Regions from separate parts of the Rhizobium sp. BR 249 genome, predicted to be linked through region 1. Evidence: riboswitches for the same ligand, from Rfam matches in the RefSeq annotation. Region 1 holds a riboswitch; each other region holds the start of a gene.
The links. Region 1 has a riboswitch for cobalamin ahead of QD408_RS05370 (CbtB domain-containing protein). Riboswitches for the same ligand answer to the same signal wherever they lie in the genome.
Positions count from the first base shown of each region.

Region 2: another riboswitch for cobalamin. It lies ahead of bluB (5,6-dimethylbenzimidazole synthase); the one in region 1 lies ahead of QD408_RS05370 (CbtB domain-containing protein).
Region 3: another riboswitch for cobalamin. It lies ahead of cobU (bifunctional adenosylcobinamide kinase/adenosylcobinamide-phosphate guanylyltransferase); the one in region 1 lies ahead of QD408_RS05370 (CbtB domain-containing protein).
Region 4: another riboswitch for cobalamin. It lies ahead of nrdH (glutaredoxin-like protein NrdH); the one in region 1 lies ahead of QD408_RS05370 (CbtB domain-containing protein).

Region 1 covers NZ_JARWKX010000004.1:28,120-33,521, reverse strand. Annotated here, with positions in the region: gene QD408_RS05380 (putative bifunctional diguanylate cyclase/phosphodiesterase) at 39-1,610, opposite strand; gene QD408_RS05375 (histidine phosphatase family protein) at 2,079-2,627, opposite strand; cobalamin riboswitch at 2,683-2,833, shown strand; gene QD408_RS05370 (CbtB domain-containing protein) at 2,859-3,068, shown strand; gene QD408_RS05365 (CbtA family protein) at 3,183-3,917, shown strand; gene QD408_RS05360 (hypothetical protein) at 3,914-4,537, shown strand; gene QD408_RS05355 (sulfite oxidase-like oxidoreductase) at 4,522-5,184, opposite strand; gene QD408_RS05350 (sensor histidine kinase) at 5,296-5,402, shown strand, end outside.
Region 2 covers NZ_JARWKX010000024.1:76,484-81,885, reverse strand. Annotated here, with positions in the region: gene QD408_RS21185 (3-deoxy-7-phosphoheptulonate synthase) at 1-184, opposite strand, end outside; gene QD408_RS21180 (hypothetical protein) at 489-1,073, opposite strand; gene QD408_RS21175 (methyl-accepting chemotaxis protein) at 1,133-3,007, opposite strand; cobalamin riboswitch at 3,228-3,414, shown strand; gene bluB (5,6-dimethylbenzimidazole synthase) at 3,456-4,145, shown strand; gene QD408_RS21165 (DUF2865 domain-containing protein) at 4,158-5,252, opposite strand.
Region 3 covers NZ_JARWKX010000026.1:1,073-6,474, reverse strand. Annotated here, with positions in the region: gene QD408_RS21690 (chloride channel protein) at 1-1,683, opposite strand, end outside; cobalamin riboswitch at 1,911-2,306, shown strand; gene cobU (bifunctional adenosylcobinamide kinase/adenosylcobinamide-phosphate guanylyltransferase) at 2,588-3,097, shown strand; gene cobW (cobalamin biosynthesis protein CobW) at 3,102-4,157, shown strand; partial or broken gene cobN (cobaltochelatase subunit CobN) at 4,161-5,402, shown strand, end outside.
Region 4 covers NZ_JARWKX010000017.1:120,490-125,891, forward strand. Annotated here, with positions in the region: gene QD408_RS17385 (heavy metal translocating P-type ATPase) at 1-1,737, shown strand, start outside; cobalamin riboswitch at 1,868-2,093, shown strand; gene nrdH (glutaredoxin-like protein NrdH) at 2,356-2,577, shown strand; gene nrdI (class Ib ribonucleoside-diphosphate reductase assembly flavoprotein NrdI) at 2,591-2,992, shown strand; gene nrdE (class 1b ribonucleoside-diphosphate reductase subunit alpha) at 2,971-5,139, shown strand; gene nrdF (class 1b ribonucleoside-diphosphate reductase subunit beta) at 5,350-5,402, shown strand, end outside.

The DNA of each region.
Region 1 (5,402 bases):
GATCGGGCATTTTCGCTACATAGCTCGCAGTCGGTGAGTCAGGCCGTGGAGGCCAGATTGGCCTTGCGATCGTCAATGAAGATGCTCGCCTCGGCGGCGGGCATCGCCTTGCCGAAGAGATAGCCCTGGCCGATATCGCAGCCGAGCTGCAGCAGGAAGGCGAGCTGGCCGTGGTCCTCGACACCTTCCGCTGTCGTCTTGATGTTCAGGCTCCTGCCGAGGCCGAGCATGGCGCGGACGATCTTTTCCTGCCGTTCGTCGTCGCGGCAGGTGGCGGTGAAGCTCTTGTCGATCTTGATCTTGTCGAAGCGGTAGCGGGCGAGCTGGGCGAGGCTCGAATAGCCCGTGCCGAAATCGTCGAGCGCGATTTGAATGCCGGCCGCGTGCAGTTCGTCGAGGACGAGGGCGGCGACAGCAGGGTCCTGGATCAACGCGTTTTCGGTGATCTCTATTTCAAGGCGCTGCGGCGGCAGCCGGCTTGCGGAGAGAACCTTGAGGATGCGCGAGGTCAGCAGCTTGTCTTCCATCTGCACCGGCGAGACGTTGAAGGACAGCATCACCTGCTCGGGCCAGGCGAGCGCGTCGCCGCAGGCCTGGGCGAGAAGATCCTCGAACAGAGCGGTGATCATGCCGGTTTCCTCGGCGATGCCGATGAAGACGGGCGGCGGAATGTTGACGCCATCCTCGCCGATCCACCGGGCCAGCGCCTCGAAGCCGCAGAGCTGGCCGGTCTTGAGGTCGATCAGCGGCTGATAGAAGGGTTTGATCGCCTTCTTGGAGATCGCGGCGCGCAGCCTCGTTTCCAGCGCGGCGCGTTCCGCCACCTTGTCCTGCATCGAGGCTTCGAAGACGAGATGGTGGTTGGGGCCGCGCGATTTTGCTTCGTACATGGCAAGGTCGGCGCGGTGCGCGGCATTCTCAAGCGGTTCGGCTCCCTCGGCCCAGCGGTCGTAGCCGACGCTGGCGCCCACTTCGACGGCAAAGCCGTCTATGTGAATCGGCCGGGTGACGGCCTGGATCAAAAGCTTGGCGAAACGCTCCTCGCGCTGCGCCGTCAGGCCGAAGGCGACGATGATGAATTCGTCGCCGCCGAAACGATAGACGCAATCGGCATTGCCGATTGCGCAGATACGCTTGGCGACCTCGATCAGCAGGACGTCGCCGCCCTTGTGGCCGACGAGATCGTTGACTTTCTTGAAACCGTCGAGATCGACGGAGAAGATGGTGACGTTGCGAGCCCACTCCTCGATCTCGGCTTCCTCGTCCAGGATCGGCCGCGAGAGGATCTTGCGCTCGAAGGCGTAGCGGTTCGGCAGTCTGGTCAGATGGTCGTGGGTGGCTGTCCAGTCGGCCTTCGCCTGTGCGGTGGCGCGCAGCTCCATTTCCTTGCGCAGGTCGGCGATGCGCAGCACGGAATAGATGAAGCTCATGGCGCCGGCGATGCCGAGGGCAAGAATGAGCTTGTTCGCTCCGTACTTGCCGAAACCGGTCATGAAGGAGACGAGGCCGTCGTCGAAGTGCAGCAGCGTGCTGAGGATCCAGAGGGTTACTCCGAACACCACGACTGACACGCATTGCCTTCCGGCCCTGCTTTGGAAAAACGCCGGCATTATTGCCTTCTCCATCTCCACCCTGCGCCGAGGTATCACGAAAATCTGAAATGTTCGTTGAAACCAGAAGGCGAATTGTTGGAGAAGCAGCCTGTTTCGGCGCTACAGGGGCAGCGATTGCGCTGCGGCCGTTCGTCGGCGCGGCTGGGAAGACAGGGGAGTCGGGTTGAACGGCGAGGGGAGAGAGCGGGAAGAACGAGGGCGAGCGTGCTGCCGCATCGCTCGCCCTGTCTCGCTTTTTCAGGCGGTGACGATCAGCAGCGGGACGCTGACGACCAGACCGACCAGAATTACGGTGAACGTCGCAACCCGCATCAAACGCAGGCGCCGCGTACGCTCCCCACTCCAATCATATGTCATGTCTTCCATCTCCTTGGGACAAGGAAGTAGTCCCGGTCAAACCCGGTTCAATAGAGATGACGCTATTTGCTTGCGTAAGGCTGGACAGTATGAGGGGTATCTAATTCTCTAGAAGCGCAGTGACCAGCGCTGTCCATTGCTGGTCATACGAACGACCGCCAGCGGCTCGACGTCGATGAGCCAGAAGGACGGGAGCGGCGCCTCAAGCACATGCGCGGTCGCCGCCCGGATGACGGCCGGGTGGGTGACGGCGATCACATGGCCTCCGAGCAGGGATTGCTCGTCCATCCAGCCGGCGACGCGCCTGCGCAGGCCGAGAAAGCTCTCGCCTCCGTGTGGGGCGGCTTCCGGATCGCTCATCCAGACCACGAGATTCTCCGGCTCTTCAGTCCCGATCGCCGCTATCGATCTGCCGGCCCAGCGGCCATTGTCGCAGTCGGCAAGCCGCTGTTCCATTTCGGCTTCGAGACCGAGTGCTGCAGCGGTCTGGCGGGCGCGCAAAGCCGGGCTGGTGACGATACGGTCGGCGTGGGGCAGGCGGGCCATCCTGCCGGCTTCCTCGACCGCTTTGTCTTCCAGCGGTTCGTCGAGCGGAAACAGGGCCTTGCGGCTTGCCGCCGTCGCGCCGTGGCAGATCCAGGTGAGGCGCGTATTCACCATCGTTCCGATCTCCGCAATGTGGTGGGGACGGCGCTTTGCCGGCTCGTGAAGTTTCGTTGACAGTCTCTCCGGCGTGCAGATATAACCGTGGCGTTGCGGGTTTGGAAGCCGGTGGAAATCCGGCGCGGTCGCGCCACTGTGACCAGCGTGTCGAAACTTCTTCGCGCTGGAAGTCAGACCCTGCCGCACAACACTCTTTCGACTGAACGCGTCATTCCGGAGGAATACATGTCTGACACTACTTTTGCACCTGTCGCGGCACCGGCGCCGATCCCGGTAGGGGAAATCCTGCCCTGGGCGATCTTTGGCGGCCTGCTGATGCTGATCGTTCTCTATTTTGTCGGCACCGAGGAAGGCGCGATGGCGCTGTTCAACGGCATGTATGTGCACGAATTCGTGCATGACGCCCGCCATCTCCTCGGCTTTCCCTGCCACTAAAGCGCATCGCGATCTTTCAGATTCGCTTCTCGCGCTTTAGGTCTTTGTTTTACGCATGTCGTTCTCGCAAAACCGCTGCACAGTTTTGCGCGACATGCTTAGGGGGATACTGACATGGTTGGAAATCTTCTGCTTCGCGGCATGCTCGCGGGCGTGATTGCCGGCATCCTGATTTTTGCCTTTGCCCATACCTTCGGCGAGCCGCTGGTCGATGCGGCGATCGCCTTCGAGGAGGCGAGTGCCCAGGCGGCCGGCGAAGCCGCCGAACCTGAGATCGTCAGCCGGGCCACGCAGGCCGGTCTCGGCCTTTTCACCGGCGTCATGGCCTACAGCATTGCTGTCGGCGGGCTTTTTTCGCTTGCCTTCGCTTTCGTGCACGGCCGCCTCAGCAGCCTTTCGCCGCGCGGCACCTCGGCCGTCATCGCCATTGCCGCCTTCGTGGCGGTCGTTCTGGTTCCTGCCGTCAAATATCCGGCCAATCCGCCGGCGGTCGGCAATCCCGATACGATCGGTGTCAGGACCGAGCTGTTCTTCCTGATGATCGTCGTTTCGCTCGCCTCGCTGATTGCGGCGGTGGCGCTTTCGCGCCGCCTTGCCGGACGCTTCGGTCTCTGGAACGGCGCGATCATCGCCGGCTCCGCCTATCTCGTCTTCATCGGTGCGGTTCTCTATCTCTTGCCGCCGATCAACGAGGTGCCGGAGAATTTCTCGGCGATGGTGCTCTGGCGGTTCCGCACGACCACGCTCGGAATGCACGCGATCCTTTGGGCAGCGCTCGGTATTGTTTTCGGAGCGCTGGCCGAAAGGCGTCTCGGCGCCAAGAGTGGTCTACGGCCAGCTTTCCGGTGATCCGGCGCGACGACAGGCTTGGTGTTCTCCTTGGGGCAAGCCTGCTTCTCATCATCGCCGGTGACGCCTGCGCGCATTCTCGCAGCGCAGGCGGCAGCCATGGCGGTATCGATATCCCGGAAATTTCCCACGGCGAGATGGCAGTGATTTCGGACTATCGCCGTGGGATCATCGACCTCGCATCCCGTGCAGTCGATACCAACGAGCCGTTCCGCCGCGTGCTGAACTATGCCGAGATCCAATATTCCTATTGCCTGTGGGGCAGGGTGCCGGGCAGCGTGACGGACGAGGAAAGTCCGTTCAACGAATGCGCCCATGCCTATCTCGCGGCAACGAAAGCCGTGCTGATGGCGATGCGGGAGATGCCGCTGGAGGCGCCTGCAGCAGGAGAAATCATCTCCGCCGTCGACGCCGATATGGTGCGGCGTGGGCTTGCGCTCGTCACCTGCCAGTTCAGCGGCGAGGCCTTTAACACGGCCGATATCATCAAGCCGCGCTGGAGCAAGATACCACTTCATTTCGCCAGCATGGCGTCACTGGCGGGGCTTGCCGCCTTGTTGGGGTTTGCCGTCCTGGCGCTTCGCCGTTTCCTGCGGCCGAAGGCTCAATCGTCGGAATAACGCTGCTCGCGCCACGGATCACCAAGCATGTGGTAGCCGTTCTTTTCCCAGAAACCGGCCTCATCGGCAGCGATCAGCTCGATGCGGCGCAGCCACTTGGCGCTCTTCCAGAAATAGAGATGCGGCACGACGAGGCGCATCGGGCCGCCGTGATCTGGTGTCAGCGGCAGACCTTCCCATGAGGTCGCGAGGATCGCGTCCTCGGCGGCGAAATCGGCAAGCGGCAGGTTGGTGGTATAGCCGTCGTAGCTCGTCAGCATGACGTAAGCTGCTTCCGGCCTCGGCATGGCACGATCGAGCAGATCGCGCGTCGAAACGCCCTTCCATTTGTTATCGTAGCGCGACCAGGTGGTGACGCAGTGGATATCGCTGATCTTGCTGCTCTGCTCGATCCCCTGGAAATCGGCCCAGGTGAGGGTAAGAGTCGTTTCGACAAGGCCGCGTACCTCAAGCCGCCAGCTCTCGGTTGAGATGACGGGCTGCTGGCCGAGATCGAGCACCGGCCAGTTCTTGACGAGGTGCTGGCCGGGCGGCAGGCGCTCGGCCTCGGGGCGGCTGATGCGGCCGGTCAGGAACTTGCCCTCTGCCGCCCAGCGGCGCTTGGAGCTGGTGAGCTTGCTGTCGGCGGGCGTCTGGTCGTCGCTCATGGAAGGGGTCTCCTTGCGGTGCCGCAATAGGACATTCACCCCTGCGGAGTGTCAAGTTTCGGCGCGCTCTTGGAAAACCTCGCTTGCCTCATTAAACTGAGCCCGTCGGGCATGCCTTGCTGGGGAGTGAAGGCAGAAAGGGAGGAGCCGGATCTGTCTTCGAGATATCGTGCGATAGCGGCGCTGCTGGTGGTGCCGCTCGTTATTTTCGCCTTCTT
Region 2 (5,402 bases), on a different contig from region 1:
AGCAGGGGCCGATGACGACGATCAGGCGGTCGTCTTTGCCCTCAAGGATCTTGTGGATCGCATTGCGGTTGCTGGTCACGGTCTGGCTGACGGCAGCGGTTCGGGGAATTTCCGCGATGACATCGGCGGGTTTGGTGAGCGGGGTGATCTCGAGGATACGCAGATCATCGATAGTATCGGACACGGCATGGCTCCTGTTTGGTCATACCGTGCGGAAACAAAAAAGCCGCCAGGTAGACTAGCGGCTGTTCGGGTTGTCGTCGCGTCGACTTCAGTTACGCATGGACCCGCATCCGCTGAGAGCAGCGGTACGAATAAAATCGCGAGGCGTAGACAGAAGTGATCGACATGCGCCGTGTGTAGCGTGGCGGCGTCTCATTGTCACGTGGAATCTGCAGCCTGAAATCGAGCATCGGCAGCGGCCATGATGCACGTCGCAATCGGTTTTCCGATGCGACGTGCTTTTCAGGCCTTGCAGCCTTGGCAGATCAGAGGGCGTCGACGTTCACGCCGATGGTGATGGCGCCGATCGGAGTGCCCTTGTCGTCCGAGATCGTCACGCTCGCCTGCGACTGCAGCGTCTGGGTCGATTCGTCCTTCTCGATCTCGTCGATGAAGACGGCGTCCTTGCCGGCGCCGAAGGACTTCTGGAACTTGGCTTCGTCGCCCTGCCAGTAATCGGAGGTTACGTCGCTCTGGCCGACATTCAGGCCCTTGGCATCCATGACGAAGATCTCGGTGATCTTGCCGCCGGAAGCAGCCTTCTTTTCCTGCAGGAATTTCGACAGCGCATTGCCGAGCACGCCGTCGATCATCGAGTGATCGGAGCCGTCGACTTCGGCGCGCCACTTCTTGTCGAGGGCGTCGATATCGGCTGCGCTCAGGTTGGCGTTGGTGGCGTCCTGCGCCTTGAGGGCGTCGACGATGGCGGGATCGCTGAGCCAGGGCGTGACATCGCTCTTCACGTAGTCGGCGATCGGGGCAAGCTGAGCGGCATCCTGCGCCATGGAGACACCCATGGGCACGGCAGATGCGCTGCAGGCAATAAGCAATGCGGTGACAACTCTTTTCATATTCTGTTCCCTTCCTGATGATCGGTTGTTGAGGAATTCATTATTGAAGGCTGATGGCGTCAGAACTCTTCCCAGGCGCCGGGAGAAGCGGCAACGGCGGCGTTTCCTGCATGCCGCTGCGTGAAGCTCCTTGGCTCGGGGCGAGGCTGGCGAACGGGTTGAGCAGGTCTGGGCTGGCCGGCGGCAGAAGCGCCGACGGTGAACCTGCCGGCCGAGTCCTGCAGAAGGCGGCCCTGCGTGAGCAGTTCCTGGCAGGCCGCGTTGGTTTCTTCGACCATTGCCGCGTTCTGCTGTGTCGCCTGATCCATCTGGTTGATCGCGCCGTTGATCTCCTGCAGGCCTGTCGCCTGCTCGCGATAGGACTGGACGATGGAGGCGATGCTGTCGCTGATGCGGTTGATCTGCTCCTCGATCTTCAGCAGGGCATCGCCGGTTTGGTTCACCAGTCCGACGCCGGCTGCAACCTCATCGCCCGATACATTGATCAGGTTCTTGATTTCCTTCGCGGCATTTGCCGAGCGCTGGGCGAGTTCACGCACTTCCTGGGCGACGACCGCAAAGCCCTTACCGGCCTCGCCGGCTCGCGCGGCCTCGACGCCGGCGTTCAGCGCCAGCAGGTTGGTCTGGAAGGCGATCTCGTCGATGACGCCGATGATGCGGCCGATCTGGCTGGAAGAGGTCTGTATCCGGTCCATCGCTCCGATGGCATCACGCACCACCGTGGCCGAGACATGCGCGCTGCGCTTCGTCTCCTCGACCAGCTGCCCGGCACTTTCGGCCCGCTGCGACGATGTTCTGACCGTCGTCGTCACCTCATCGAGCGCTGCCGCGGTTTCTTCCAGTGCTGCCGCCTGCTGCTCGGTGCGTTTCGCGAGCTGATCCGCGGAGGATGCCAGCTCGCTCGAGCCGCCTTCGACTGCGACGGAGGCGGTCTTGATCTCGGTCAGCGCGGCTGCGACCGCTTCGACCATGCGGTTGAAATCCTGCCGCAATTTATCGAATTCGGGGCCGAGGTCGGCGAGGCGCGTGGAGAAGTCACCTGCGGCAAGCCGTTCCAATGCATTGGCGAGCGTGTTCATTACCAGCCGCTGGGTGTTGCTCGACTCTTCCGTCAAGGATGCGTTGCGCGCCCTTTCGGCATCGAGAGAGGCGCTCTGCTCGGCAGCAGCCCGTTCCCTTTCGACCTTCACAATCGCTTCCTCACGGAAAACCTCCAGCGCCCGCGCGAGGAAGCCGATTTCGTCGCCATTTTCCCTATAGGTGACGGGAGAGGCCAGGTCGCCTTTCTGCAGAGCGCTGATTCTTCCACTGAGGATTCTGAGCGGGCGGCCGACGAGGCTTCGCATGGCGAGAAGGAATGCGATGACGGCCATGGCGGTGATCACCGATTGCGTGATCAGCGAAACGAAGACTTTCTGCTGGACTTCGGCAGCGATCTTCTCGACGGACCAGTTCGTCACGATGTAACCGGTGGCCTTGCCCGACTTGTCCAGCGGGAGGGGCGCGATGATCGTGACGACACCGGCCGACACTCCGCCGTCGTCGATCGTCGTTTTTTCCGGCTTGGCACCGAGGCTCTTCTTCAAATCGTCGGTTGCAGGCAAGCCGCCGATGCCGTCGCGTGTCCAGGTATCGACGGCGGCGAGATCCGCGTTGAAAGCGGCAAACTGCACGAGGTCGAGCGAGGGATCGTCGCGGTAGAGCGAATAGGCCTCTCTAACGGCATTCGCCTTGCCCCATTTCACGCCGCCGGCGGCCACGGATGCGAACTGTTCCACATCCTTGGACCAGTTCGTTTTGGCGCTATCGATCAATGCCTGGGTTTCATGCATCCAGGTGTAGGCGGCGAAAGCAGAGATGCCGCAGAGATTGACGGCGACGATGATTGCCGACAGCTTGGCTGTCAGAGGCATCGTTTTTAGAAAATGGAACATGCCGCGGGGCCTCGAAACGCAGCGCAGTCGGAGCTGCTCTCGACTGGCCTATCAACACGGGCATCGACGCCGGCGGTCGCAGCATGAGCACTCATGCCCATGTCCTCCTTGCAACCCAAAACGCGCAATTGCAGTCTGTATTTTTTTTGTAAAGAAATGATAAAGTGAAAGGGCTTTGGTGCGCATTATCCGGCTCGGCTTGCCGCAGCCCCCGTTTCCTGAAATAGATGCGCCGTCAGGTGCCCGCCGTCGAGGCGGGAGAATCGGGAATCCGGTGCAAGGCCGGAACGTGCCCAACGCTGTAAGGCCGACGTCTGCCGTTCAACACGCCACTGGTTTTCGCCGGGAAGGCTGCGGCAGACGGATGACGCCAAGTCAGAAGACCGGCCTGGCGAGATAGACCCAACCCGCGCGGACGGCGGGCGGTTGCGTTGTTGGGGATTTGACGATGCGACCCTTTGACGAGGATGCCCTGTCAGCGGCATCCGGTTTTTCCATGGCCGAACGCGAGGCCGTCTATCACGCGATCATGACGCGGCGGGACGTTCGCAGCCAGTTTCTGCCCGATCCCTTGCCTGACGATGTCGTGGAGCGGCTGCTGACGGCTGCCCATCACGCGCCTTCCGTCGGCTTCATGCAGCCGTGGAACTTCGTTCTGGTTCGAAGCGCCGAGGTGAGGGCTGAGGTGCGCGATGCCTTCGTGAAGGCGAACGAGGAGGCGGCGCTGATGTTCGAAGGCGAGCGGCGGCAGGCATACCGCTCGCTGAAGCTCGAAGGGATCGTCGAGGCGCCGCTCGGCATATGCGTGACCTGCGATCCCACGCGCAGCGGCAGCGTGGTGCTTGGGCGCACGCACAATCCCAGGATGGATAGCTATTCCACAGTCTGCGCGATCCAGAACCTCTGGCTTGCGGCCCGCGCCGAAGGCATCGGCATCGGCTGGGTCAGCATTTTTCGCGAAGACGATCTGAAAGCCATTCTCGGCATACCCGATCATATCGAGGTGGTCGCCTGGCTTTGCGCCGGCTTCGTCGACCGGCTCTATGACGAGCCCGAACTCGCGGTCAAAGGCTGGCGGCAAAGGATGCCGCTCGAAGAACTGGTCTTTCACGATGAATGGGGGCGGAGTGAGCGCTGATCAGCGTCGCAATCATTGCTGCTGGGGCTGCGGGCCGGGGTTTGCCGGATTGGCAAGGTCGATCGAGCCCTGGTCGCCGGCCAGGAATTGCGGGCCGACCTGGCGGACCTTGTTCTGCGTGGGATCGTAAGGACGTTCCGGAACGGATGGCTGCTGCGGCGGCGGCGCTACCGCGGCATCCTTTGCCGGCGGATTGGTATGGATGGTGGTGATCGAACCCTGCTGCGGCGGTTGGCTCAGAGCCTGCTTGCCGCGCATCTCATTGTAGTAGGCGGTGAGATTGCAGGCGCAGGCGTTTTTTTCGCCGGGTGCGCGGTTCTTATAGGCGAATGCGTTCTTCATGGCGCTGTAGGGCGTGCCTGTCGCCACCGAGATCATGTTCGAGGCTTCCGTGCTCCTGACGTCGCGATAGAAGAGCTGGGTCTCGATGCCGGGGCACATCTTGGCGCAGGTTTCGGCGTCCCGGCCGAAATCGACCGACGTGGCGTTCGAGCTGATCGGAAAGAAGCCGCCGTCGCAGCTGCGCACGCACATGGTACTGACGGGTGAAAGCATCTGGGCTTGCGGCAGGCCGTAACGCGGGTCGATCTCTCCTCCGCCGCCGAGCGGAATGAAGGTGTCGCCGCGCATTGCCTGCTCCTCGATGCTGGGGGCGGGATCGTTGGCGCTGCGTTCGGAGGGCGCATAGAAGTTTTCGCTGTTGCAGCCGTTGCGCTCCAGAGCGGCCATCAGTTCGCGGCGCGCGCCGTCATCGCCTTGGCCGCGCAGCTCGTCGCGGCGATCCTGGAGATAGCGGATATTGTCGATCATCCGGGCTTCGGCCTGCGAGAGCTCGGCGCAATAATCGGCATTCTCGCCGCCGATCACGACCATGCTGCCCGAGGTGCAGCCGTAGCTGCGCAGATCGTTGCGAACCTTGCGCAGCTCGAGGTTCTGCTCGGCCATGGCGCTGGCATATTGGCGCGCTTCCGGCCCATTGTTGTTGCCGATCGATCGCGGCAGGTCGGCGAGGCGGCCGCGCAGGTCGTTGCAGATAGCGCCGGACTGCGCGGCGGCGGGCGATGCCAACGCAAGAAGAAGAACAAGAGACAGGTTTCGGCGTTTCACGGCGTCGTCCCGGAATGAGCACACGGTCGAAGGATCGATGCGACGTCACTTCGCCGCGTGGTTTCTCTTAGCGTGTTTCTCTTAAGAAGCTGAGCTAAATTCTTAGCGCATTTTCGCGATTTTTTCCAGCAAAGGCGATGGCGGCCTTCG
Region 3 (5,402 bases), on a different contig from region 1:
GTTGACGACGGCGAGCGCTTCGCTTTCGGTCTTGTCGAAGATCGCCGCCGCCTGCCTGGCGTTCATCTGCGGCTGCAGGAAATCGTTGCGGTAGCGGATGAAATCGGAAAGCGCCTTGCCCTCATCCTGGACGTCGGTCGGGTTGGCGTAGATCTCCGGGACCAGAACGAGGCCGGCATATTTTTCGCTCTCCTCGACGAGGATGACGCGCTGGGTCGAGCCGATAGGAAAGGCCTGCTTGAATTCTTCGAGCGAGATGCCGGCCCGTGCGGTCTTGACGTCTGATCGCATCAGCTTGTCCACCGTCAGGTTGCGGATCCAGCCGACGTCGTGGGCGCTGCGGATGCTTTCGCCGCGCAGGTGGAAGCGCCAAGTGGCGAAGGAGTAGCCGAAGGTCGAGCGCACGACGAGCGAGGAGGTGATGACGGCGGCGAGCACCAGCGCCGTGATCGGGAAGTCGCCGGTGATTTCGAGCGCCAGGAAGGTCATGGTCAGCGGGCCGCCGATGACGGCGACGGCAAGCGAACTCATGCCGACCACGGCATAGATCGCAGGCGTCAGCGTCGCATCGGCGAAATAGGGGCCGCAATAGGCGAAGAGCTTGCCGAGCAGGGCGCCCATGAACAGCGAGGCGAAGAACAGGCCGCCCCTGAAGCCGGAGCCGATCGAGATCGCCGAGGCGAGCGATTTCAGCAGGAAGAGGCCGATCAGCGCCGGGATCGCGACATCACGCGACAGGTTGAGATGCAATGCGCCGTGGCCGGCCGAGAGCACCTGCGGCGAAATCATCGCGAGAAGCCCGACGATGATGCCGCAGAGCGCCGGCCGGAAAGGCGGAGCGATGGAGCTCTTGCGCGCCAGCTCCTCGACGAAGGCGACGCCCTGCATGATGAGGATGCCGACGCCGGCGCAGAAGACGCCGAGCAGCAGGGCCGGGACATAGTCGGCCGGCACGACCGAACCGAAGCTGCCGATATCGATGGTGAAATCACCCTCGGCAAGCAGCCTTGCGACGAGCGTGGACACGAGGGCGGAGGTGACGACCGGCGTCAGCGACACGATCGTATAGGTGCCGATGATCAGCTCGAAGGCATAGAAGGCGCCGGTCAGCGGTGCGTTGAAGGCGGCGGCGATGGCGCCGGCCGCGCCGCAGCCGACGAGGACGCGCAGGTCGGAGCGGCGAAGCTGCAGCTTCAGGCCGAATTTCGAGGCGAGGCCTGCGGCAAGCTGGGTATAGCCGGCCTCCAGGCCGACGGAGGCGCCGAAACCGTTGGAAATCAGGTTCTGCACGGCGACGATGATGCTGTCGGTGAGCGACAGGCGGCCGCCATGCAGCGCATTGGCCTCGATCGGGTCGACCATCGGCTTCTTTCGCCGTTTCGCCAGCACGAAGAACAGCAGCCCGAGCAGCAGGCCGCCCATGACGGGAGCGGTGAGCAGCAGCAGCTTGTCGTCGATCAGCGATGAACTCAGCCTTTCGTCGTCCGAGATACCGAAGACCAGCTGGTGCAGTTCATTGGAAACGAAGCTCATGCCGGTGACGGCAAGTCCCGAGGCGATGCCGACGACGGCGCCTGCCAGCGACAGGCCGACCTCGCTGCGGCGGGTCAGCGCGCGCAGCCGCCCCGGGTCGAAGAAAACACGCAGCGCGCGCAGGCGGCGCCGATCCAATTTCATAAGCATGGCTAGACAACTAGGCGGGGAGAGACCCGGTCAAGGGTGACGGTGCAGTCCGCTTGCAACGGAATTGCGGCGAAAAGCCGGCGCGCCGATCAAATATTCATAACGTAAGCCTCTGATAAAAGACGATATTTCCGGTAGAGTCAGTCGTATTGGCTTGGAAGCCGCAGGTAATCCGCGCCGAGAGCGGCTGCGAAGGCCGGTTGACTTCAATCCCCGGCTTGCCTAACCATCCTGACATAACGGATGGTTCCGGATCGGCGTTGCGCCCTTCCGGATGAAAAGGGAATGTGACGGGGTGGACCCAAACCGGGCGCCTTCATCACAGCCGACCCCGCGACTGTAGAGCGGTCAGGGTCTTCCATCCGGCATCGAGCCCTTTTCGCCGGCAGCCAGCAATGGTGCGGGCGGGCGAAGCGGAGGAGATGCCGGAAAAGCCACTGGACATGCATGGTGATCAACCGGGGCCGGACGCCTCTATTTCTACGAATCGTCCACCTCTTCGCCAATGCAGCCGGGAAGGCGAGGCAGATCCGCCGGCACGATCAGGGCGACCGGAAACGGTTTGCCCCGATCGCGGCCGATACCCGCGAGCCAGGAGACCTGCCATCCCGTGCCGGGCGAAAAGCCCACCCCTGGGCAAAGCGCCCGCTGCCAGCACGGAGGTTGTTTTGGCTGAACGACTGAATTCAGCGCTGCCTTGTGTGGTGCGCGCCTCTCTCTCTTCCCTCATTCCTGTGCTTGTCACAGGAATCCAGCCACCGCGCGTCTGCGCGGTGAATGAAGCTATAACGCTGTTGAATGAGTCTTTCGTGCCCAAGGACTTGGACACGCTGGATTCCTGTGACAAGCACAGGAATGAGGGAGGTCGAGGAGCACGCGCGCTTCCTCTACTGGCGGTGTTGTCATGACCACCACCCTCATCCTCGGAGGCGCACGCTCCGGCAAATCCCGCTTCGCCGAAAACCTCATCATCGCGACCGGCCTCGATCGTCATTACATCGCCACCGGCCGGGCCTGGGACGATGAGATGCAGGCGCGTATCGACCAGCACAAGGACGATCGTGGCCCCTCCTGGATCACCCATGAGGAGCCGCTGGAGCTTGCCGAGCGGCTTGCGGCCATCGATGGCGAGGGCAGGGCGATCCTGGTCGATTGCCTGACGCTGTGGCTCACCAATCTGATGATGGAGGGGCGCGATATCGCGGTTCAGGCTGCGGCGCTTGCCGCCTTTCTGCCGCAGGCGAAGGCGCGGCTCGTCATCGTTTCCAATGAAGTCGGCCTCGGCATCGTGCCGGAGAACCGCATGGCGCGGGAGTTTCGCGACCATGCTGGAAGGCTGCACCAGATGATCGCGGCGAAGGCTGCGGAAGTTTATTTCGTCGCGGCAGGGCTGCCGCTGAAAATGAAGGGTTAAGTGCATGAACCAGCAGAAAATCCCCGCAACCGTCATCACCGGCTTTCTCGGCGCCGGCAAGACGACGATGATCCGCAACCTGCTCACCAATGCCGGCGGCAAGAAGATCGCGCTCATCATCAACGAGTTCGGCGATCTCGGCGTCGACGGCGATGTGCTGAAGGGCTGCGGGGCGGAAAACTGCACCGAGGACGACATCATCGAGCTGACCAATGGCTGCATCTGCTGCACGGTCGCCGACGATTTCATTCCGACCATGACCAAGCTTCTGGAGCGCGACCAGCGCCCGGATCATATCGTCATCGAAACCTCGGGCCTTGCCCTGCCGCAGCCGCTCGTCGCCGCCTTCAACTGGCCGGATATTCGCAGCGAAGTCACCGTGGACGGCGTCATCACCGTGGTCGATAGCGCCGCCGTCGCGGCCGGCCGTTTTGCCGACGATCACGATGCCGTCGATGCGCGCCGCGCCGAGGATGAATCGCTGGATCATGAAAGCCCGATCGAGGAACTGTTCGAGGACCAGCTGACCTGTGCCGACCTGATCGTGCTCAACAAGACCGATCTGATCGACGCCGACGGTCTCGGCCGCGTGAAGAGCGAAGTCGCCTCGCGCATTGCCCGCAAGCCGGTGATGATCGAAGCCAGGAATGGCGAGGTGCCGGCCAGCGTGCTGCTCGGCCTCGGCATCGGCACGGAAGACGATATCGCCAACCGCAAGTCCCATCACGAACTGGAGCATGAGGATGGCGAGCCGCATGACCACGATGAGTTCGACAGTTTCGTCGTCGAGCTCGGCGCAATCGCCGATACGGCTGTGTTCGTCGAGAAGCTGAAGGGCGTCATTGCCGAGCATGACGTGCTGCGCCTCAAGGGCTTCGTCGACGTTTCCGGCAAGCCGATGCGCCTGCAGCTGCAGGCCGTGGGTGCCCGTATCGACCAGTATTTCGACCGCGCCTGGGCGCAGGGCGAAACGCGCGGCACGCGCCTCGTCGTCATCGGCCTGCACGAGATGGATCAGGGCGCGGTGCGCAAGGCGATCGAAGCGCTCGTCCGAGGATAGAGAATGCATCTGCTTCTGGCCCAGCAGGGAACGATCAGCGATGGCGACGAGGCGATAGACCTCGGTCAGTCGCCGGGCGATATCCTGTTCCTCTCGGCTGCCGATACCGAGCTTGCGGCAATTGCCGCGGCTCATGCCGGCGGGGCGACAGGGTATTCGCTGCGGCTTGCGAGCCTGATGAGCCTGAAGCATCCGATGTCGGTCGATACATACGTTGAACGGACGGCGCGGCATGCGAAGCTGATCATCGTGCGGGCGCTGGGTGGGGCGAGTTATTTTCACTATGCGCTGGAGGCGCTGCATGCGGTGGCGGCGCGCTGCGGTGCGCTGATTGCGGTGCTGCCGGGGGACTCCAAGCCGGATGCGGGGTTGACGCCGTTTTCGAATGTGGCGCTGGAGGATCTGAATGCGCTGTGGGGCTATCTGATCGAAGGTGGTGACGCCAATGCGCGGGGCTTTCTGGCCTATGCGGCGGCGATGCTTTCGGGCGAGGAGAAGCCGGCGCCGGCTGCGCCGTTGATGAAGGCGGGGATCTGGTGGCCGGGGCGGGGACTGGTTGGGGTTGAGGAGTGGAAGAGGCTGGTTTCTGGCGTTTCTCCCGCAGCCACGACCTCGACGGCAGACGGGAGCATTGCCTGTACGACAGAAGAGGTGGAAACCGAACCTACGATCCGCCCCGTCGTCGCCATCGCCTTCTACCGCGCCCTTGTCCAGAGCGGTGAAACCAAACCCGTCGAAGCCTTGATCCAAGCGTTGCAAGCAAGAGGCCTTAATCCCCTGCCGGTCTTCGCCTACAGCCTCAAGGACCCCGTCTCCAAAGGCATTCTCGAATCCATCTTCACTGACCTCAAACCCGATGTCGTCATCAACACCACGGGCTTTGCCGTCTCCGCCCCCGGCGCGGATCGCGAGCCGACCGTGCTTGAGGCGAATGACGCCGTCGTGCTGCAGGCGATCTTTTCCGCTTCGTCGCGGGAGGCCTGGGCTGCCTCGTCGCAAGGGCTCTCGGCCCGCGATCTCGGCATGAATGTCGCGCTGCCGGAAGTGGATGGCCGGGTGCTGTCGCGCGCCGTCTCCTTCAAGGCGGCGGCCCGTTATGATGCTGATGTCGAGGCCAATATCGTTTCCAGCGAGCCGGATACGGGGCGGATGGATTATGTGGCTGCCCTTGCCGCCAACTGGGCGCGGCTGCGGCAGCGGTCGGAGGCGGAGCGGCGTGTTGCGCTCGTCATGGCGAATTATCCG
Region 4 (5,402 bases), on a different contig from region 1:
CTGGTCGGTCTCGTGCCGATCGCCCGGCGTGCGGTCATGGCGGCGCTATCCGGCACACCGTTTTCGATCGAGATGCTGATGACGATCGCCGCTGTCGGCGCCGTCATCATCAATGCGGGAGAGGAAGCGGCGACCGTCGTTTTCCTGTTCCTCGTCGGCGAGCTGCTGGAGGGTGTGGCGGCGGGCAAGGCGCGCGAAAGCATCCAGTCGCTGACGGCCTTGGTGCCGAAGACCGCGCTGCTCGAAGACAATGGCCAGATGCGGGAGGTGCCGGCGGAAAGCCTTGCCGTCGGCGCGATCATCATGGTTCGCCCCGGCGACCGCATCTCTGCGGACGGTGTCATCGTTTCCGGCGAGAGCGCGGTCGACGAGGCTCCGGTGACGGGCGAAAGCACGCCGGTGCGCAAGGGCGTCGATGCAGTCGTCTATGCCGGTACGGTCAACGGCGATGCAGTGCTCAGGGTTCGCGTCACGGCGGCCGCTGCCGACAATACCATCGCCCGCGTCGTCAAGCTGGTGGAGGAGGCGCAGGAATCGAAAGCGCCGACGGAACGCTTCATCGACCGGTTCTCGGGCTATTACACGCCCGGCGTGGTGGTGGTCGCCGCGCTGGTGGCGGTCGTTTCGCCGCTGTTTTTCGGCGGCTCGTGGAACGAATGGATCTACAAAGGTCTTGCCATCCTGCTGATCGGCTGCCCCTGTGCGCTCGTCATCTCGACGCCGGCGGCGATCGCCGCTTCGCTCTCGGCGGGTGCCCGGCGCGGGCTGCTGATGAAGGGCGGCGCGGTGCTGGAGACGCTCGGCAAGGTAACGATGGTCGCCTTCGACAAGACGGGCACGCTGACGGAAGGCAAGCCTCGGGTGACCGATATCGTTTCCTTCGGATTGAGCGAGGCGCAGCTCCTGTCGCGCGCGGCGGTGCTGGAGCAGGGCTCCAGCCATCCCTTGGCGCTCGCCATCCTCAACCGCGCCAAGGCCGACGGCGTTCCCGTGCCGCCCGCCTTCGAGCTGGAAGCGGTGCCGGGCAAGGGCGTCAGCGGCAAGGTTGGCGGCGAGACGCTGGATCTCTTGTCGCCGTCGGCTGCCCGCGAGCGCGGGGCGCTGGACGGGGAACAAGAGTCGCGCATCACGGCGTTCAACGACGAGGGCAAGAGTGTGTCGGTGCTGCTCGTCAACGGCGCTGCGGCCGGCCTGATCGCCATGCGCGACGAGCCGCGCGAGGATTCCGGGGCCGGGCTCTCGGCGCTTAAATCGGCCGGTGTCAAGGCGATGATGCTGACGGGCGACAACAAGCGGACGGCGGCAGCCGTCGCCGGCATGCTCGGCATCGATTGGCGCGGCGAGATGATGCCGGAGGACAAGCAGCGGGTCGTCGGCGAATTGAAGCGCGAGGGCTTCGTCGTCGCCAAGGTCGGCGACGGCATCAACGATGCTCCGGCGCTTGCCGCCGCCGATATCGGCATCGCCATGGGCGGCGGCACCGATGTGGCGCTGGAGACGGCGGATGCCGCCGTGCTGCACGGACGCGTCGGCGACGTGGCGAGGATGATCGCGCTTTCCAAGCGGACGATGCGCAATATCCTTGAGAATATCACCATCGCGCTCGGGCTGAAGGCGGTCTTCCTGGTGACGACGATCGCCGGCATTACCGGGCTCTGGCCGGCGATCCTCGCCGACACCGGCGCCACGGTGCTGGTGACGATCAATGCGCTGAGGCTGCTGCGTGTAAAGGCGTGAATGTTTTCCCGAATGGCGGTCTGGTTTCGTTAAGCTTTCGTTATCCCTGTTTTTCACAGGAACGCAGCGATTTCAAACCTGCCGTAACGCGATGCACAAACCATCCGTTGACGTGAATTCGGATTCGCGTACTATATCTAGTGTTCGAGGTTCCCTCGATTCGTGAGGATCGAGGGCTAAGACGGGAATACGGTGCGTTGCGCCATCATGGCGCGGCAATGCCGGAGCTGCCCCCGCAACTGTAAGCGGCGAGCAACTGTCCGATTTCAGGTCACTGGAGTATGATGCTCCGGGAAGGCTGGGCAGGGTGCTTCGACCCGTGAGCCAGGAGACCTGCCTCGAACGAAACGTCCACGGGCGGGGTGTCCGGAAGGTCGCGTCTACGAAGGCGGAATAAATCCGTGTCTGTTGCGCTGCCCCGAACGTCCGCATGAGCACTTCGGGGTTTGAAGTCATGTCGAGAGCATCAAGGCCGCCGCCTGCGCAGATTCTGCGAGGGACGACGTCAGGCGTTTAAGCGCCAACTTTGCCAGATCATTATCAAGCGTTGCCCCGGACGCCGCACGGCGCCCGATCCCAGTCCCGTGTCCTGAATTCATTGACATCACGAGGAACATGATGAGCGTTACCGTTTACAGCAAGCCGGCTTGCGTCCAATGCACCGCCACCTATCGCGCCCTCGACCGCCTGGGCGTGGATTATGAAATCGTCGATATTTCCGAGGATGCCGAAGCACTCGATCGCGTGCGCGGCATGGGCTACATGCAGGTTCCGGTCGTGGTTGCCGGCAGCCAGCATTGGGCGGGTTTCCGTCCCGACATGATCAGCGCGCTCTCCTGAGCGGAGAAAAGCGATGGGGCTGATCGTCTATTATTCGAGCCGATCCGGGAACACCCATCGTTTCGTCGAGAAGCTGGGACTGCGCGCGGCGCGCATTCCCGTCGACGCTGAAGGCATCCACATTCACGAACCCTATGTGCTGATCTCGCCCACCTATTGCGGTGACGGCGGCAAAGGAGCCGTGCCCAAGCAGGTGATCCGCTTCCTCAACGATGCGGAAAACCGTTCCAACATCCGCGGCGTGATCGCCGCGGGCAACAGCAATTTCGGCGAGACCTACGGGCTTGCCGGCGACGTGATCTCGCGGAAATGCCAGGTGCCGTATCTCTACAGGTTCGAGCTTCTGGGAACGGCCTGGGATGTCGCCAATGTCAAAGACGGGATGGGACGATTTTGGACACGGGAACAAATCTGACGCGGGATGCGGGCGCAAAGCCGCTGAAAGCGGCTGAAACGCTCGATTATCATGCGCTGAACGCGATGCTGAACCTCTATGACGATGAGGGCAGGATCCAGCTCGACAAGGATCGCATGGCGGCCAAGCAGTATTTCCTGCAGCACGTGAACCAGAACACCGTGTTCTTTCACAATCTCCGGGAAAAGCTCGATTACCTCGTGACCGAAGGCTATTACGAGCAGGAGGTTTTCGACCAGTATTCCTTCAATTTCGTCCGCGACCTGTTCGACCAGGCCTATGCCAGGAAATTTCGGTTCCCGACCTTCCTCGGCGCCTTCAAATATTACACCAGCTATACGCTGAAGACCTTCGACGGGAAGCGCTATCTCGAGCGCTACGAAGACCGCATCTGCATGGTGGCGCTGGCTTTGGCGCGCGGCGACGAAGCCCTTGCCCGCGACATGGTCGACGAGATCATTTCCGGCCGTTTCCAGCCGGCAACGCCGACTTTTCTGAATGCCGGCAAGAAGCAGCGCGGCGAGCTCGTCTCCTGCTTCCTGCTGCGCGTCGAGGACAATATGGAATCGATCGGCCGCTCCATCAATTCGGCGCTGCAGCTTTCCAAGCGCGGCGGCGGCGTGGCCCTGTCGCTGACGAATATCCGCGAGGCCGGCGCGCCGATCAAGCAGATAGAGAACCAGTCCTCCGGCATCATCCCGGTGATGAAACTGCTCGAAGACAGTTTCTCTTACGCCAACCAGCTCGGCGCGCGCCAGGGCGCGGGCGCGGTCTATCTCCACGCCCATCACCCCGACATCATGCGCTTCCTCGACACCAAGCGCGAAAATGCCGACGAGAAGATCCGCATCAAGACGCTGTCGCTCGGGGTCGTCGTGCCCGACATCACCTTCGAACTCGCCAGGAACAATGAGGATATGTATCTGTTCTCGCCCTATGACGTGGAGCGGGTCTACGGCGTACCCCTCACCGAGATCTCGGTGACGGAAAAGTACCGTGAGATGGTGGCGGATGCCCGCATCTCCAAGAAGAAGATCAAGGCGCGCGAATTCTTCCAGGTGATCGCCGAAATCCAGTTCGAGAGCGGCTATCCCTACATCATGTTCGAAGACACGGTGAACCGGGCGAACCCGATTGCCGGCCGCATCTCCATGAGCAATCTCTGCTCGGAGATCCTGCAGGTGAGCGAGGCGAGCGAGTATCACGACGATCTCTCCTACAAGCATCTCGGCAAGGATATTTCCTGTAATCTCGGCTCGCTGAACATCGCAGCGGCGATGGATTCGGCCGATTTCGGCAAGACGATCGAGACCTCGATCCGGGCGCTGACGGCCGTCTCCGACATGAGCCATATCGCCTCGGTTCCTTCGATCGAGAAGGGCAATGACGAGAGCCATGCGATCGGCCTCGGCCAGATGAACCTGCACGGCTATCTTGCCCGCGAACGCATCTTCTACGGCTCCGAGGAAGGCGTCGATTTCACCAATATCTATTTCTATACGGTCACCTATCACGCCATCCGCGCCTCGAACCTGCTGGCGGCCGAGCGTGGTGCGAGCTTCAAGGGCTTCGAGAATTCGAAATATGCCTCGGGCGAATATTTCGACAAATATACGGAGCAGGAATGGAAGCCGGCGACGGAGAAGGTGCAGTCGATTTTCGACGCTGCCGGCATCCACATTCCGACGCGGGAAGACTGGCTTGCGCTGAAGAAGGCGGTGATGACCTCCGGCCTCTATAACCAGAACCTGCAGGCGGTGCCGCCGACGGGCTCGATCTCCTACATCAACCACTCCACTTCCTCGATCCATCCGATCGTTTCGAAGATCGAGATCCGCAAGGAAGGCAAGATCGGCCGCGTCTATTATCCGGCGCCGTTCATGACCAACGACAATCTCGATTATTATCAGGACGCTTACGAGATCGGGCCGGAGAAAATCATCGACACCTATGCGGCAGCCACCCAGCATGTCGACCAGGGCCTGTCGCTGACCCTGTTCTTTCGGGACACGGCAACGACGCGCGACATCAACAAGGCGCAGATCTACGCCTGGAAGAAGGGCATCAAGACGATCTACTACATCCGCCTTCGCCAGATGGCGCTGTCCGGCACCGAGGTGCAGGGATGTGTGTCTTGTACGCTTTGATTTGATTTCAGCCGCGAATCTTTGAGCGAGTGGCCCCCTCATCCGCCTGCCGGCACCGACCTGGGTGAGCCACGGGTCTCACCCGTCCTTCGGACCCCCGCTGGGGAGAAGAGACAAGCCGCGTGCACGGCGTTCCCCTCTCCCCAGCGGGGAGAGGGCAGGGTGAGGGGCTCCGCACTCCGTTAGAATTTATGGAAGAAAGACTACCCAATGAACATATCCATCAAGCCAGCCTCCCGCGTCCGCGCCATCAACTGGAACCG